DNA from 3 places in the Marinococcus sp. LNSP9103-4 genome. Region 2 is predicted to be linked to each of the others. Evidence: riboswitches for the same ligand, from Rfam matches in the RefSeq annotation. Region 2 holds a riboswitch; each other region holds the start of a gene.

Evidence for each region. Region 2 has a riboswitch for S-adenosylmethionine ahead of metK (methionine adenosyltransferase). Riboswitches for the same ligand answer to the same signal wherever they lie in the genome.
Region 1: linked by a shared signal. The riboswitch ahead of ACTRXG_RS13865 (methionine ABC transporter ATP-binding protein) and the one ahead of metK (methionine adenosyltransferase) in region 2 are both predicted to bind S-adenosylmethionine.
Region 3: linked by a shared signal. The riboswitch ahead of ACTRXG_RS11200 (methionine biosynthesis PLP-dependent protein) and the one ahead of metK (methionine adenosyltransferase) in region 2 are both predicted to bind S-adenosylmethionine.

What each region holds. Positions count from the first base shown of each region.
Region 1 covers NZ_JBQLIA010000024.1:178-5,498, reverse strand. The annotation lists gene sufC (Fe-S cluster assembly ATPase SufC) at 1-733, opposite strand, end outside; gene ACTRXG_RS13875 (MetQ/NlpA family ABC transporter substrate-binding protein) at 1,135-1,971, opposite strand; gene ACTRXG_RS13870 (methionine ABC transporter permease) at 1,998-2,651, opposite strand; gene ACTRXG_RS13865 (methionine ABC transporter ATP-binding protein) at 2,659-3,678, opposite strand; SAM riboswitch class I at 3,836-3,941, opposite strand; gene gcvH (glycine cleavage system protein GcvH) at 4,098-4,481, opposite strand; gene ACTRXG_RS13855 (arsenate reductase family protein) at 4,512-4,871, opposite strand; partial or broken gene ACTRXG_RS13850 (ectoine hydroxylase) at 5,311-5,321, shown strand, end outside.
Region 2 covers NZ_JBQLIA010000017.1:11,114-16,434, forward strand. The annotation lists gene putP (sodium/proline symporter PutP) at 1-406, shown strand, start outside; gene metK (methionine adenosyltransferase) at 457-1,671, opposite strand; SAM riboswitch class I at 1,822-1,929, opposite strand; gene ACTRXG_RS11625 (thiol-disulfide oxidoreductase DCC family protein) at 1,977-2,372, opposite strand; gene pckA (phosphoenolpyruvate carboxykinase (ATP)) at 2,552-4,135, shown strand; gene ytkD (RNA deprotection pyrophosphohydrolase) at 4,218-4,709, opposite strand; gene ACTRXG_RS11640 (YwpF family protein) at 4,767-5,237, opposite strand; gene ACTRXG_RS11645 (MalY/PatB family protein) at 5,234-5,321, opposite strand, start outside.
Region 3 covers NZ_JBQLIA010000016.1:893-6,213, reverse strand. The annotation lists gene ACTRXG_RS11215 (asparaginase) at 1-527, opposite strand, end outside; gene prsW (glutamic-type intramembrane protease PrsW) at 631-1,278, shown strand; gene ACTRXG_RS11205 (hypothetical protein) at 1,302-1,466, shown strand; SAM riboswitch class I at 1,525-1,631, shown strand; gene ACTRXG_RS11200 (methionine biosynthesis PLP-dependent protein) at 1,724-2,827, shown strand; gene ACTRXG_RS11195 (bifunctional homocysteine S-methyltransferase/methylenetetrahydrofolate reductase) at 2,860-4,701, shown strand; gene ACTRXG_RS11190 (flagellar brake protein) at 4,749-5,321, shown strand, end outside.

The DNA of each region.
Region 1 (5,321 bases), on a different contig from region 2:
ACTCATAGCCTTCGCTTTCGAGACGCTGAGCTAATTCGGCGCCGCCGGATTTTACGATGCGTCCCTGCATCATAACGTGTACTTTATCCGGAGTAATGTAGTTCAAGAGACGCTGATAGTGAGTGATGATTAAGGCGCCAAAATCCGGGCTTTTCATGTCATTTACGCCTTTGGAAACGACTTTGAGAGCATCGATATCAAGCCCGGAGTCGATTTCGTCCAGGATGGCGATTTTTGGTTCCATCATGAGAAGCTGAAGAATTTCGTTACGCTTTTTCTCACCGCCGGAGAACCCTTCGTTTAAGTAACGCTGGGAGAACGATTCGTCAATTTCAAGCATGTTCATTTTTTCGTCCATCTGGCGGATAAATTTCATCAGCTGGATTTCGTTTCCTTCTCCGCGCTTAGCGTTAATGGCCGAACGCATGAAGTCAGAGTTTGTTACACCGCTCACTTCACTAGGATACTGCATGGCGAGGAACAGGCCTGCTCTTGCACGCTCGTCAACTTCCATGTCGAGGACGTCTTCTCCGTCAAGAGTGATAGTCCCTTTGGTGATTTCATACTTCGGGTGACCCATTACTGCAGAAGCAAGGGTGGATTTACCCGTTCCGTTTGGTCCCATGATTGCGTGAATTTCTCCGCCGTTCATTTCCAGATCGAAACCTTTGATGATTTCAGTACCTTCAATTTCCACGTGCAAATTCTCAATTTTCAAGTTCGGCGTTGCCATTTTGCATACCTCCATATTTTGGAATCAAGCGGAAACCGCTGTTTTTTCTCTATTTATTATAATTATTATTTTATAACAAATGTAAACTGACTTCAAGCAAACTCGCTTTCTCTCCCGATATATTTCATTTTTTTGCTACTATATGGCAAAAAAACCAACGGGAAATAAATGAGAATACATCCTCTTCATTCTCAATAAAAGCGTTCATACAAAAAGGAGGGCACCTATACAAACCATTTGCAGGAACGACCCTCCCTATTCAATGCTTTTCTTCATTCACTCTTACAGTATACCAAACGTCACCGAGAAGTAAAAAAGGAAAAACTTTTTCAATGAAGATTCTCTTCTATTTTTCACCCAATGCAAAAAACCGGACTCATTAAACGAGTCCGGCCTGACCGCTATTCCTGCTCTGCCGGAATGACGGCTCCGTCATATTCTTCTTCAATAAATTCCTGGGTTTCATCCGACTGCAGCACTTCTACAAGCGTCTGAATTGTTTCATTGTCTTCATCCTCTGCCCGGGCTGCTATCACATTCACATACGGATTATCTTCCGGACTTTCAAGCGCAATGGCATCCTCCTGAGGGGTCAGCTCTGCATCAATTGCATAGTTGGAATTGATGAATACTGCATCCCCTTCGCCGTTATTGTACACCTGAGGAAGCGTAGCCGCGTCAATGTCCGCCTGGAACTGCAGGTCTTTCGGATTTTCGGCAATATCATCCACTGTGGCTTCAACGCCGGCGCCTTCTTCAAGCGTGAGGACGCCTTCCTGCTCAAGCATCTGCAGAATCCGGCCGTGGTCTGCAACCGAGTTACTCATAATTATTTCTGCTCCGTCCGGAAGGGCATCAAGGCTGTCATACTCCTGGGAATAAACACCGATTGGCTCGATATGAATGCCGCCCATATTGACGAAGTCAAACTCTTCATTTTCTTCCATCTGATCTTCAAGATAAGGGATATGCTGAAAATAGTTTGCATCAATTTCTTCCGAAGCAAGCGCTTCGTTTGGAACAATATAGTCATTGAATGTTTCGATTTCAAGCTCCACATTTTCTTCCGACAGCTGGTCTTCGGCAAACTCCAAAATTTCTGCGTGCGGGACGCTTGTAGCACCTACCGTAAGTGTCTGTGTTTCTTCTTCGGAACCGCCGCCTGACTCTGAATCTGAGCCGCAGGCTGCCAGTACTGCCGTAGAAAGTAGTGAAACGCCAAGTAGTGTTTTTTTCATGAAAAATTCCCCCATTAATATAATAATTATCGTTTATCTATCTGTCTCGTCCAAATATCGCCGAACCACTGCAGAATGAAGACAATAACAAGAATCAGCACTGTAGCAACAAATACCACTTCATTATTGCTGCGCTGAAACCCTTCCTGATAGGCAAGGTTCCCGAGGCCTCCGCCGCCTACAACACCGGCCATGGCAGTATAGCTGACCAGCGTAATACCAGTTACGGTGATGCCGGAGATTAAGGACGGCAGCGCTTCCGGCAGAAGCACTTTTTGAATGATCTGCCACTGGCTCGCTCCCATTGCCTGAGAGGCTTCAATAACGCCCTTGTCCACTTCTCTAAGTCCAATTTCCACCAGGCGTGCGTAAAACGGAGCTGCGCCGATAATCAGTGCCGGCAGTGCTGCACTCGGGCCCAGCATCGTACCAAGCAGGAAGGTTGTAAACGGAATAAGCAGAATGATCAGGATAATAAATGGAATAGAGCGGAAAATATTAACGATCGCTGCTGTCACTGTGTGCACCGGCTTGTTTTCCCACATGTTCCCTTTATCTGTTAAATACAGCAGAACTCCGAGTATTGTCCCAAGTAAAAATGTGGCTGCTACCGCAATCAGACTCATATAGATGGTTTCCCACGTAGCAACCCACATGTTTTCCCAATTAATTTCTTCCATCCATGTGTTAAGCACGCTCCATCACCTCTGCTTCTATTTCTTCCTCGCGGAGGTAGTTCAGCGCTTTGTCTATTTCTTCACTACTGCCTTTGATGCGGATAAACAGGGAACCGTAGCTGCCGCGCTGCGTCTGGGAAATTTTCCCCTGAATAATATTTACGTCCACATCAAACTGGCGAATGACTTTGGAAATGAACGGCTGCTCTGCCTTGTTTTCCAAAAATTTCAGCTGCACAACTGTGCCGGTTTCTTCTTCATTGAATACGATTTCCGACGCGTCTTCCTCCGGCTCCGTAATCTGACGAACAAATTCTTTAGTCATATATTCCTTCGGGTTCCGGAATACCTGAAGTACAGGCCCTTCTTCCACGACTTTGCCGTTTTCCATTACTGCCACCCGGTGACAAATTTTACGGATCACGTGCATTTCGTGCGTGATCAGGACAATGGTAAGCCCCAGCTTTTTATTAATGTCTGTGAGCAGAGCAAGAATAGAATCTGTTGTTTTCGGATCCAGCGCCGAGGTCGCTTCATCGCACAGCAGCACCTTCGGATTATTTGCAAGGGCTCTTGCAATTCCGACCCGCTGCTTCTGCCCCCCGCTCAGCTGGGAAGGGTACGAGTCCTCCCGGCCTTCGAGGCCGACAAGGTTCACCAGCTCCTGCACCCGTCTCGCCCGTTCCTGTTTTGACTGTTTTGCAATTTCGAGCGGAAACGCAATGTTTTCTGCTACCGTCCGGGACCACAGCAGATTAAAATGCTGAAACACCATGCCAATTTCCTGGCGGGCGCTGCGCAGAGACTGCCCCTTCAGGGAAGTGATGCTTTCCCCTTCAATGGTTACTTCACCGTTGGTGGCGGTTTCGAGCTTATTTAACAGCCTCACAAGCGTACTTTTGCCTGCGCCGCTGTAGCCGATAATGCCGAAAATTTCTCCTTCATCAATAGAAAGGCTGACGTTATCTACGGCGGTGACGGTTTGTGTTTTTGTCTGAAAGGCTTTGGATAAACCTTTTAATTCGATCATACCGCTCTCTCCTTCATCGCTTTTCTTTATCTTTATTAAAACGATGTAATTAGTATGTTTTAAATCGTCATGATTCCGGCAATGATTCTTTTCCATACCGGACCATAAAGAAAAAACCCTTCTGCACACGAGCAGAAAGGTTTTAAAGAATCCTTTCCACTCATCTTGCAGACGTTTGCCTGCAGGAATTGGCACCATGTCTGCTTATGCAGACTGGTTGCCGGGTTTCACAGGGCCAGCCCCTCCACCTCTCTTGATAAGTGAACGATGATTATCCGTTCATATTTGACGATGCTACTGATAATAGCACCTTTGCCTGTAAGCGTCAACCTTTTAGTTCCTGTCCCTGCAAGGCTCGAAAACAGCTGCTTATAAAAAGGAGCTGCCTCCCAAGAGGCCAGCTCCTATGTAAATCAGTATTAATCGTCACTTACCATGTCCGAATACTGAGCTGGTGACATCAGGTCATCCAATTCACTTTCATTGGAGGGTTCTACCACAATCATCCAGGCTTTTTCATACGGAGATTCGTTGACAAACTCAGGAGAATCATCCAGGTCTTCATTAATTTCTACGACCTTTCCTGTAACCGGGGCGTAAAGCTCTGAGACCGTTTTAACAGATTCTACACTTCCAAATGGCTCTCCGGCCTCGAGTTCATCTCCTACTTCCGGAAGTTCCACGAATACAATATCGCCAAGCTCGGACTGGGCAAAATCTGTCACACCGACGCGAAGACGGCCATCTTCTTTTTTCACCCATTCATGTTCTTCTGAATATAAAAGTTCATCTGGTACACTCATACACAATCATCCTCCTTCAAATGAATACTATTACGCTTTCCACTTTTCCTCAAAAACTGGTTCCTTAAACCCAAGGGTAACACTCTCGCCGTCTGTCACAATAGGCCTTTTTAAAAGCATTCCGTCAGAAGCGAGCCATTCCAGAATCTCTTCTTCAGATGCTTCCGGCAGCCGGGTTTTCAGGTCCATTTCCCGGTACTTCTTCCCACTTGTGTTAAAGAACTGCTTCCACTCAAGTCTTTCCCGGTCCTTCCATGCCTTTAATTCTTTTTTCGAGGGCGGATGTTCCACAATATGATACTCGTCAAAAGAAATATTCTCTGCTTCCAGCCACTTTTTTGCTTTGCGGCATGTACTGCACGGGGGATACCCGTAAAAAGTAAGTGCCAATGCCAGGCCTCCTCCACACGCTTTCTTCCCTCTTATTGTAGCGGAAACCCTCCTCGTTGGAAAGTTTCATTTTGCTTTTCAATGCCGGAAGAAGCCTTTAACGCCTAATTAAATGAAGAGATGAATTTAAAAGCAAAGGAAGCTGTTCATATTTTCACCGATGCTGTTCAGAAGGATAATCCCCATTCGGAAACTCCCGGCAAATCAGGAAGTATACGAATATATACTAAGTGACCCAAGGATTATGTTACCGCTTAAAAAAAGTAAATTTTTTTAATATGCCTCCAATACGTATCATATCCGGGTTAGAACTTTTCCTGCTTATTTAATTATTTAAAATTTTCCGTTTCTAATGTTTATTCCTTTTTAAGCCGGGAATGTGTCTGACTGACTGAGGATTTAAATCCTTGGTTAAAATATAAAGGAGGTATTTGCAACAATGGCAGTCGA
Region 2 (5,321 bases):
CCGCCCCAAAGCTTCTGACCGCGAGCTCGTCTGGGTCGGCCGGATTGGCGTTATCGTCATCGCCCTCGTCGCCCTGCTGCTCGCCTCCAACCCGGGAAGCACGGTACTTGAACTTGTAAGCTACGCATGGGCCGGGTTCGGCGCAGTATTCGGGCCTGCAATGCTTTTCTCCTTATTCTGGCGCCGGACGAGCATGTGGGGTGTGCTTGCCGGGATGATCGCCGGCGGCACCACCGTCATTATCTGGGTTCAGCTTTCCGGAGGATTGTTTGATCTCTACGAAATTGTGCCAGGCTTCTTGATCAACGTCTTAATCATCATTGCCGTCAGCCTGCTTGGGCCGAAGCCTTCAGACAAAATTCAAACTGAATTTGATTCTGTCGGCACGTATACGGAGAAAAACTGAGCAAAAAATACCCGCTTCCTGATATAGACAGGAGCGGGTATTTATTATATTTATTGCTGTTTTTCGGTGAATGCCTGTTCCTGAAGCGCTGCCGCTTTGTCCGTGCGTTCCCAGGGCAGATCAACGTCATGACGTCCAAAGTGCCCGTAAGCGGCTGTCTGCCTGTAAATCGGCCGGCGGAGATCAAGCATTTTGATGATGCCTGCCGGCCGGAGGTCAAAGTTTTCATTGGCAAGCTTTACGAGCACCTCTTCTGATACTTTTCCCGTACCAAATGTAGCGATTGAAATGGAGACAGGCTGAGCTACTCCGATCGCATACGCCAGCTGAACCTCGCATTTATCTGCAAGACCTGCTGCAATAATATTTTTGGCTACATACCGGGCTGCATACGAGGCGGAACGGTCGACCTTTGTCGGGTCTTTACCGGAAAACGCACCGCCGCCGTGACGAGCATAGCCTCCGTACGTATCAACAATGATTTTTCTTCCGGTAAGGCCGGCGTCCCCCTGCGGTCCGCCAATAACAAAGCGGCCGGTCGGGTTTATGAAATAGTTGGTTTTAGCGTCGAGAAGCTCTGCCGGCACTACCGGCTCGATAACGTATTTGTGCATATCCTCTTCAATCTGTGCAAGCGTTACGTCATCCGAATGCTGGGTAGAAATAACGATCGTTTCCACCCGGAGCGGCTTCCCGTCGTCTCCGTATTCCACGGTAACCTGCGTTTTTCCATCCGGACGCAGATACGAAAGATTGCCGTCCTTCCGGACTTTTGTTAACTGACTTGCTAGCTTGTGCGCAAGCGAGATCGGCAACGGCATGAGTTCATCGGTTTCATTATCTGCATACCCAAACATCAAGCCCTGGTCCCCCGCTCCGATCGATTCCAGTTCATCCTCGGTCATCGATCCTTCACGGGTTTCAAGCGCCTCATCAACGCCCTGGGCAATGTCGGCCGACTGCTCATCTATAGACGTCAAAACCGAGCACGTTTCGTAATCGAAGCCATATTTTGCCCGTGTATAACCGATGTCTTTCAAAGTTTCCCTGGCAATTTTAGGAATATCCACGTATGTAGATGTCGATATTTCTCCTGCCACTAATACGAGACCAGTATTTACTACTGTTTCCGCTGCCACCCGGGCATTCGGATCATCCTTTAAAATTGCATCCAAAATCGCGTCGGAAATCTGATCACACACCTTGTCCGGGTGTCCTTCTGTAACAGATTCCGACGTAAATAAACGTCGTCCAATTGTAGACACGCTGCTGCCTCCTTTTTAACTGCCTGCTACGGTTGTACTCTCCCATTCTTCGGGTAGACGAAAAGAAAACGGCAGTAGGCCGTTGTGTACAAGAAAAGCCCCTTGTCCCAAAAATTGAGGGAAAAGGGGCTGTCAGTTCAGCTTTTTCGCCTCTTATCTTTCAAGGCATCTGTCTGCCTCTCCAGGTTAGCACCTTTCCGTTACCGGATGGTTGCTGGGCTTCTCAGGGACTGTCCCTCCACCTGCTCAGGATAAGAGTATCCGTTCGTACAAAATCTTAACGCAAACCCTATTTGATGTCAAACCTAGTGCCCTCCGCGCTGGCACGTTTTGTCATCGCAAAGGAAATGAAACCACTGATACCGATTTACAGAAACAGTATGATACAGCTTGCGGCCAAGCGTTTCTACTCCCGGCAGTAAAAATACTGCCTTCAGCGGCTTCAAAGCCGGAATAGTATAACATAATTTTTTCACCGTATAATAACCAGCGTATACGTACGTATTATCCTCTACACTGTGCATCTGCTCTTCAAGCGGCTCTCCCTTGAGCATCGGGTACTTTTCAAATAAATCCTCATCATATATAGGCTTCCATTTCACCCTGTTCGTCTTATCTATCGCCGAGAGATAAGTATGGAATCTGGTGCATAACGGACAATCACTATCATAGAATACAATAAATTCCGGTTGTTGTTCCATAGTTGTTCCCCTTTCATTGCTTTCCTACATCTTTTCCCTCTTAGTCCTAAAAATATTCATGAACTTTTTTAACGAATAAGTATGTACTATTAAACCAAATGTGTTACACTATTTTATATTCTATCCATCATTCATGATGAATAAATCCAACTTCCCCCTCATTAAAGGAGTGATTGTTTATGAAGCCGCCGTTCGCTTCCAAACCCGAAACAAATCTATTGAATGAAGCGCACGTCCAATGGAATCTCTCTGTCCCTGCGCTTGTGAAGCGCTCGCTGGCTCTGCAGGAGGGCTCACTTACAGCAGAAGGTGCTCTTGCCGTGAAAACAGGCAAATACACCGGACGGTCTCCAAAAGATAAATATATTGTCGATGAGCCCGGCAGTTCTCCTTATATTGACTGGGGAAACGTAAACCAACCAATGTCCGAAGAAGTGTTTGAACGGCTTTATAAAAAAGTGACGGCTCATTTGAACAGCCGGAATGAAGTATTTGCAAGCGACGCCCTGGCCGGAGCTGACCCCGACTACCAGCTTCCTGTCCGGGTCATCACCTCCTGCGCCTGGCATCAATTGTTCGCCCGGCAGCTGTTTATCCGACCAGACGGAAGAGAAAATCCTTCTGCTCCGCCCTTTACGCTCATAGCTGCACCGGAATGCAAAGCAAATCCTGAGACAGACGGCACCTCGTCGGAAACATTTATCGTCATCAGTTTTGCGCAGCGCACAATTTTAATCGGCGGCACAGAATACGCCGGAGAAATGAAAAAATCAATCTTTTCTGTCATGAACTACCTGCTTCCTGAACAAAACGTACTGCCGATGCACTGCTCGGCAAACATCGGCAGTGATGGCGCAAGCGCTTTGTTTTTCGGTCTTTCCGGCACCGGAAAAACAACCCTTTCCGCAGATCCTTCCCGGCTTTTGGTCGGCGACGATGAACACGGATGGTCCGAAAACGGTATTTTTAATATCGAAGGCGGATGCTACGCAAAATGCTCGAACCTGTCCAAACAGAAAGAACCACAGATCTGGAACGCTATCCGTTTTGGCGCTGTACTTGAAAACGTTGGGATAGACGATGCCAGTGGAAAAGTTGACTACACGGATACTCAGATCACGGAAAACACAAGGGCGGCTTATCCGATTGAACATGTCGATGGGATTGTTCCCTCCGGCACAGCCGGTCATCCTTCGGCGATCATTTTTTTAACTGCAGATGCATTCGGCGTTCTTCCGCCAATCAGCAGATTGACGAAGGAGCAGGCCATGTACCATTTCCTCAGCGGCTACACAAGCAAGCTCGCCGGCACGGAAAGAGGCGTCACTTCTCCCGAAGCAACCTTTTCCACCTGCTTTGGGGCACCGTTTCTTCCACGGCAGGCTTCTGTCTATGCAGAAATGCTCGGTGAAAAAATTGATGAACACAATGTGCCTGTCTTTTTGGTGAACACCGGATGGAGCGGCGGCGGTTACGGAGTCGGCAGCCGCATGGATCTTTCATACACCCGGGCTATGGTGCAGGCAGCCCTCAACGGAGAGCTGACTGATACAGCCACGGTCGAGGATCCTATTTTCGGACTGCATATCCCTGAGTCCTGCCCCGGAGTTCCCGAAGATATGCTTCAGCCGAAAAAAATGTGGGCAGAAGCCGGCGACTATGAGGTTCAGGCCCGCATGCTTGCCCGCAAGTTTGCGGAAAATTTCAAGCGGTTTTACGACGTGCCTGCTTCTATCGCAGACGCGGGACCAACCCAGTTGTAGGAGCTATTTTTCATCGGCGTCAGGAAGATGCAATACGTCAAAAAGGAACCGGTGCCTGTTTATATGCAGGCATCGGTTCCTTTCATTTTAATGTAATATATCCTGCTTCCTCCGCATATTTCACACTACGGGGAAGCACTTCGTCTTTCATAATAAAGCTGTAGCCGGGATGGTCACGAATATTACTTGGAAGTGTTTCTATCAGCACCGGACCGTCTGTTTCCATATAATCCTCATGAGGAATCAGCGACTCCACCACAGCGATGTATATATTTTTTATTACGTCTTCACTCCGGCCAGCCACCTTGTACTGGCCAAGAGAGCGTATCACTTCAACCCGGCCTCCGGTTTCCTCATCAACCTCCCGTACAGCTGCTTCTTCGGGGGCTTCTCCCTCTTCGATCTTCCCGCCCGGAAACTCCAGCCCACGCTGGGAGTGACGAGTGAGCAGCCACTTGCCGGCATATAAGCATATAACCCATACATGTCCCGGCTTGTCTGAAAATGGAGTGTCGTTTAACGCCAATTCCACTTCGTTATTGTAGTAGTCCCGGAATTTATAGCAGGTCGTCATATGGCCAGTTCCTCACACATACGTATCACTCCACTTCTATCATCTCTCCGGGGGCATTTATTTTTCCTGGCGGCTGTATAATCTTGCCGCCATTGCTTTAGACCAGGAGCGCTGATCGTTTTTTCGCTCGTGAAACTCTTCCATAAGCTGATCGCCTTCATACCCTTCGGTAATCAGCTCTTTCAATATCAGTTCGGTGATATTTTCATCTTTTCCAGCCATATACGCCTGGATTAAAACGCCAAGAGAATGCTCGAGTCTCGTCGTTTTTTTCACAACTCCCCTCAAAAGCGCCGGGGCATTGTCAGGATGAGTGATGACCGCTTCCATCAGCATTTCCTCTTCGTGTCTTTCCCACTCGTGAATAATGTCTTCATATTCTGTAGGTATGACCGCATCAAGGAGCCATGATCTATCAGGCTCCTCCCGATTAATAATGAGCCCTTCTTTCATTTTTATCTCATGCATTTCAATTGCGTCACCGTCTTTTTGAAACAGGCTGAGGCGGACTAGACGGAACGTTTTCATGATTTACGGCCGGCGGCCTGAATTGTTCGTTCATATGCTTCTTTTAAGCGGCGTACGCCCTCATCGATATGCGTGCGTGGGCAG
Region 3 (5,321 bases), on a different contig from region 2:
GGACCGTATTGCGGACTCTGAAATGTGGCAATATTGGACGAATGGGTTTTTGTCACGTTTTTTGCAGAATGGATTTCTTCGTTTAAAACGACGAGAACTCCGATGCTCCGGGCTTTCTCGCTTGCGGCAGTACGGACCGCTGCCAGGAAATTCTGGGGGCCGTCAGCGCTGATTTCGTTGCTAGAACGCATTGCGCCTGTCACTACCACCGGCAGGTCTTTGTCATGAAAAAGATCGAGCGCATAGGCAGTTTCTTCCAGGGTGTCGGTGCCATGCGTAATGACGACACCGTCATATGTATCCTCGGAAAGCTTTTCAAGCATATGCTCGTGTAAAGAGAGCATGTGCTCCGGAGTAATATGAGGAGACGGGAGATGCAGGAAATCGCTCGTAACAATCTCAGCAATTTGATTGGCAATGCGGCTCCAGTGGCTTAAAGGGTTGTGAAGCCCCGGCTCCACGCCGCTTTCTTCTGTCTGGGTCATGGCGATCGTGCCGCCTGTGTGGATAACTAGTATTTTTTTCATTTCAATTCCTCCTCGTCGGCCCGGCTATGGCTGGCATTATTCTTTTACGAATTTGAACATAGCATGATACGATACGTTTAACAAGAGAGGGTGAGAACGAAAGTTGATCGCACTGATTATGGCGGCCCTGGCGCCGGCTGTTGCTTTACTGATATATTTCACATTAAAACGCCGGGCGGACGTGGAGCGGAGGCTGCCGGTCATCCGTGCGTTTGTCATAGGGGTACTGATTGTATTCCCGGTGCTTGTGATCGAACATGCGCTTGAAACAGAAGGGGTAAGCATGCCGCTTTTTGCGGCGCAGTATACCCAGGCGGCCTTGCTAGAGGAAGGCATCAAGTTTTTCCTCCTGTATACGTTTGTGCTTCGATTTGCTCCGATTAAAAATACTTACGACGGTGTTATTTACGGGCTTTCCCTGTCGCTTGGCTTTGCTTCGCTTGAAAACATCCTGTACTTAATTGCAAACGGCATAGAAACGGCTGTTACCAGAGCGCTGCTGCCAGTGACGGTGCATGCGCTCCTGGGTGTGATTATGGGTTATTATGCGGTATCAGCGAAACGCGCCTCCCGTCATGGCAGGCGCCTCTTCTCTTTTTTTCTTGCTCTTGCGATTCCGCTTATCTTCCACGGGCTGTACGACTATATATTAAGCGCTTCTTTAGGCAATATTCTGTATTATCTTATCCCGTTCATGCTATTTTTGTGGTGGTTTGCGTTGTCGAAAGCAAATAAAGCCAATGCGAAATAACAACTCGAAAGGACGAAGCTACTATGTCAGAAGACCGCCGTTACCGCGTTGTTATCCGCTGTCCAAAATGCGGGGAAAAGTACATTCTACGCGGCAGAAAGAACAAGGCCGGGGAAATGGAAACAGGTTTTCGCCGCTGCGTCTGCGGCAATGAAAACCAGCTGCATGTTGATATTGCACCGGAATAAAAAGGTTACTTGCAATATCGATTCGTTTCATGTACTTTGGAAAGTAATCATATAACGTTTCTTATCAAGAGAGATGGAGGGATCGGCCCTTGGAAGTCTCAGCAACCAGCCGCAGGTGAAGCGGTCAGGTGCTAACTCCTGCAAGCTGTGCTTGCGAGATGAGAAGAAGTATTGCATGCCAAGGTCTTCTTCTGTCTAAGGAAGAAGACCTTTTCGTACATTTAATGCATTAATTTTACAGAAATGAGGGCTGTGACATGTCAAAGCAACTGCAGATAGAAACCATCCTGGCACAATTGGGTAATAATTCCGACCCGCGGACCGGAGCGATCAATCCTCCTGTTTATTTTTCCACAGCGTATAAACATACAGGTATAGGAGAATCGACGGGATACGACTATTCCCGGACGGCCAACCCGACGAGGGACCTGCTTGAAAACGGTATCGCCGCGCTTGAAGGAGGTAAACACGGGTTTGCCCTCAGCTCGGGGATGGCTGCGATCCAGACGCTGTTTGCGATATTTGAAACCGGTGATGAAGTGATTGCAACAAGCGATATTTACGGTGGCACGTACCGTCTGTTCGAAGAAGGATGGCGGCACTGGGGCGTCACGGTTACATACGGTGACCCGAGGGATCTCGAAGCATTTGAACAGCTGATAACAGATAAAACAAAAGCGCTGTTTATTGAGACGCCGACGAACCCGCTGATGCAGGAAGCGGATCTGAAGGAGCTTTCGCTGCTCGCGAAAAAGCACGGTGCCTGGCTTATTGTGGACAATACGTTTTATACGCCAGTGCTTCAGCGCCCGATAGAAGAAGGGGCGGACATTGTGGTGCACTCGGCCTCGAAATATTTAGGCGGACACAATGACTTGATTGCCGGACTGATTGTATCCAATGTGGACGAGCTTTCTGAAAAAATTGGGGCACTTCAAAACGGCATGGGTACAATTTTAAGCCCGTTTGATTCCTGGCTGCTGATGCGGGGGATGAAAACCTTAAAACTCCGCATGAAGCAGCATACAGAAAACGGCAAAGCCATCGCAGAGTATCTCAGCGGTCATGAAAAGGTAACAGACGTGCTTTACTCGGGCCGGGGCGGAATGCTCTCCTTCCGTCTTGAAAACGAAGAGTGGGTAGATTCATTTTTACGAAACATTAAAATCATCACGTTTGCAGAAAGTCTGGGCGGGGTTGAAAGCTTTATTACGTATCCGGCAACACAGACACACGCAGATATGCCGGAAGCGGTACGGGTTCAAAACGGCGTTGATAACCGTCTTCTCCGCTTCAGCATCGGCATAGAGGATAAGGACGATTTAATTGAAGATCTCGAACAGGCGCTCAGAGCGCTGTAACTCATAAGCACAAGCAGGAGAGGGGCAAGGCTATGAACGTACTCGAAAAACTCGATTCCTCGATTTTGATCGGCGACGGGGCAATGGGCACGTATCTTTACCAGAAAGGCTATAAGGGCTCGTTTGAAGCTATGAATTTAACGGACCCTGAGGCTGTGGAGTATGCTCACCGGGAATACGCAGAAGCCGGGGCGGATATTCTCCAGACAAATACCTACGCGGCGAACCGGGTGAAGCTTGAAGGCTACGGGCTTGAAGATAAAGTGCAGGATATTAACCGGGCCGGCGTGCGGCTGGCGAGGAAGGCTTCCGGCGGCTCGGCTTATGTATTTGCTACAGTCGGAGGGATTAAAGGCGTTCAGGTGAGCGAACATTCAGATGAGTTTCTAAATCAGGCGCTGCAGGAACAGGTGAATGTCTTTTTGGCGGAACCGGTGGATGGTCTGCTACTCGAAACGTTTTACGACCTCCCCGAGCTTCTGCAGATCGTCCGTTACATCCGCAGTAAAGATGAAGAGATTCCTGTTATTGCCCAGGTGGCACTTGGTGATGTCGGCGTCATGCATGGGGGAGTGCAGATCACTGAAGCCTTCAGCCGGATCGAGAATGCCGGCGCTTCAGTGGTCGGACTCAACTGCAGGATGGGCCCGTATCATATATTGAAATCGCTTGAGCAGGCGGAATTAACCGGACGGGCATATTATTCGGCTTATCCTAACGCCAGTCTTCCAAACTGGTATGACGGTCGTTACGTGTACCAGTCCAACCCGGAGTACTTTTATAAGCAGGCTTTCCGCTTTAAAGAACAGGGCATCCGTCTGATTGGCGGCTGCTGCGGAACGACGCCTGAGCATGTCCGCATGATAGCGGAAGCTGTTAAACACGACGTTCCGGAAAAGACGAAGCGCCCGGTAAAGGTAAAAGCTCCGGCGGCTAAGGCGACAGCCGATAAGGAACCGGTTGTGCCCCTCCATGAAAAAGTGAAAACTGAGAAAACGGTCATCGTAGAGCTTGACCCACCGAAAAAACTGAAAACAGGAAAATTTATACGCGGATCCCAGGCGCTTCATGACGCAGGAGCGGATGCAGTTACGCTTGCCGATAATTCCCTTGCTTCCCCGCGGATTGACAATCTCGCTATGGGAGCGATGCTCAAGCAGCAGACCTCTGCCAGGCCACTTTTGCATATCGCCTGCCGGGACCGGAATCTGATCGGTCTGCAGTCCCATCTGCTGGGGCTTCACACAATTGGCGTGCGGGACCTGCTGGCGATTACCGGCGATCCTTCGAAGGTCGGGGATTTTCCAGGGGCGAAGTCTGTATATGATGCGAACTCCGTATCCCTTATCTCTCTGATACGGGAAATGAACGAAGGGCGGCTGTTTTCCGGGAAGTCCCTTGGAGAAAAGACGAATTTCTCCATCGGGGGAGCGTTTAACCCGAATGTGCTTCATATTGATAAAGCTGTAAAAAGGCTGGAAAAGAAAGTGAATGCAGGGGCGCACTATTTTATGAGCCAGCCGGTGTATGACATTGAACGGATTGAAACGATCCATGAAGCGGTCAGGGGACTCGGAGCGCCCGTGTTTATCGGCATCATGCCTCTTGTGAGCGCGGGAAATGCAGAGTTTCTTCACAATGAGGTTCCGGGGATTCAGTTAACCGGGGATACGCGGAAGCGGATGGCGGCCTGCGGGAACGATTCCGAAGCAGCCCAACGGGAAGGCATCGCTATCGCAAAAGAACTGATTGATGAAACGCTCCGCTATTTTAACGGTATTTATTTAATCACACCGTTTCTGCGCTATGAAATCACGGCCGAGCTGACAAAATATGTACGGGAGCAGGCTGGTGCCGGTGCCAAAGAAATTTAACACTGTTTCTTTTTATCCGATATATATAGTAAAAGGGGTTTTAGCTATTGTACGAGATTGGAAGCGTTTGGCATCTGCATGAAAACATAAAAACGAAAGAACCACATGACAACGATACCCAATATAAATCCCAGCTGCTTGATGCAGATGAACATACGTTCACGATTGCTATGCCTACAGAAAAAGAGACTGGTAAAATTATTTCCTTTCAGGCAGGCAGAGCAGTCCATGTATGGTTTGTCGGGGAGGACAGTGCTGTTTATTCGTTTCGTTCTAAAGTGCTTTCCCGTCAAAAAGGGCACATACCAGCCCTGATCATTGAACGGCCTGCTAAAAAGGAATGGCAGCGGGTGCAGCGCAGAAATTATGTGCGCGTGGAAACAAGCGTCAATACAGCTGTACACGGCCATTACCGTCCGTTCACTACGGTGACGGTAAATGTGAGCGGCGGTGGATGCATGATCGTCGTGCCGCCAAAAGCAAAGCTGCTTGAAGATGAACAGGTGCAGATCACGCTCGCTTTCCCAATGGAGGACGGGGCGATGCATTACCTGCATTGTACTGCTGCGGTTAGAAGAGTGCTGGAAAAAGAAGAGCGCCGGCCGAAGAGGGCAAGCATG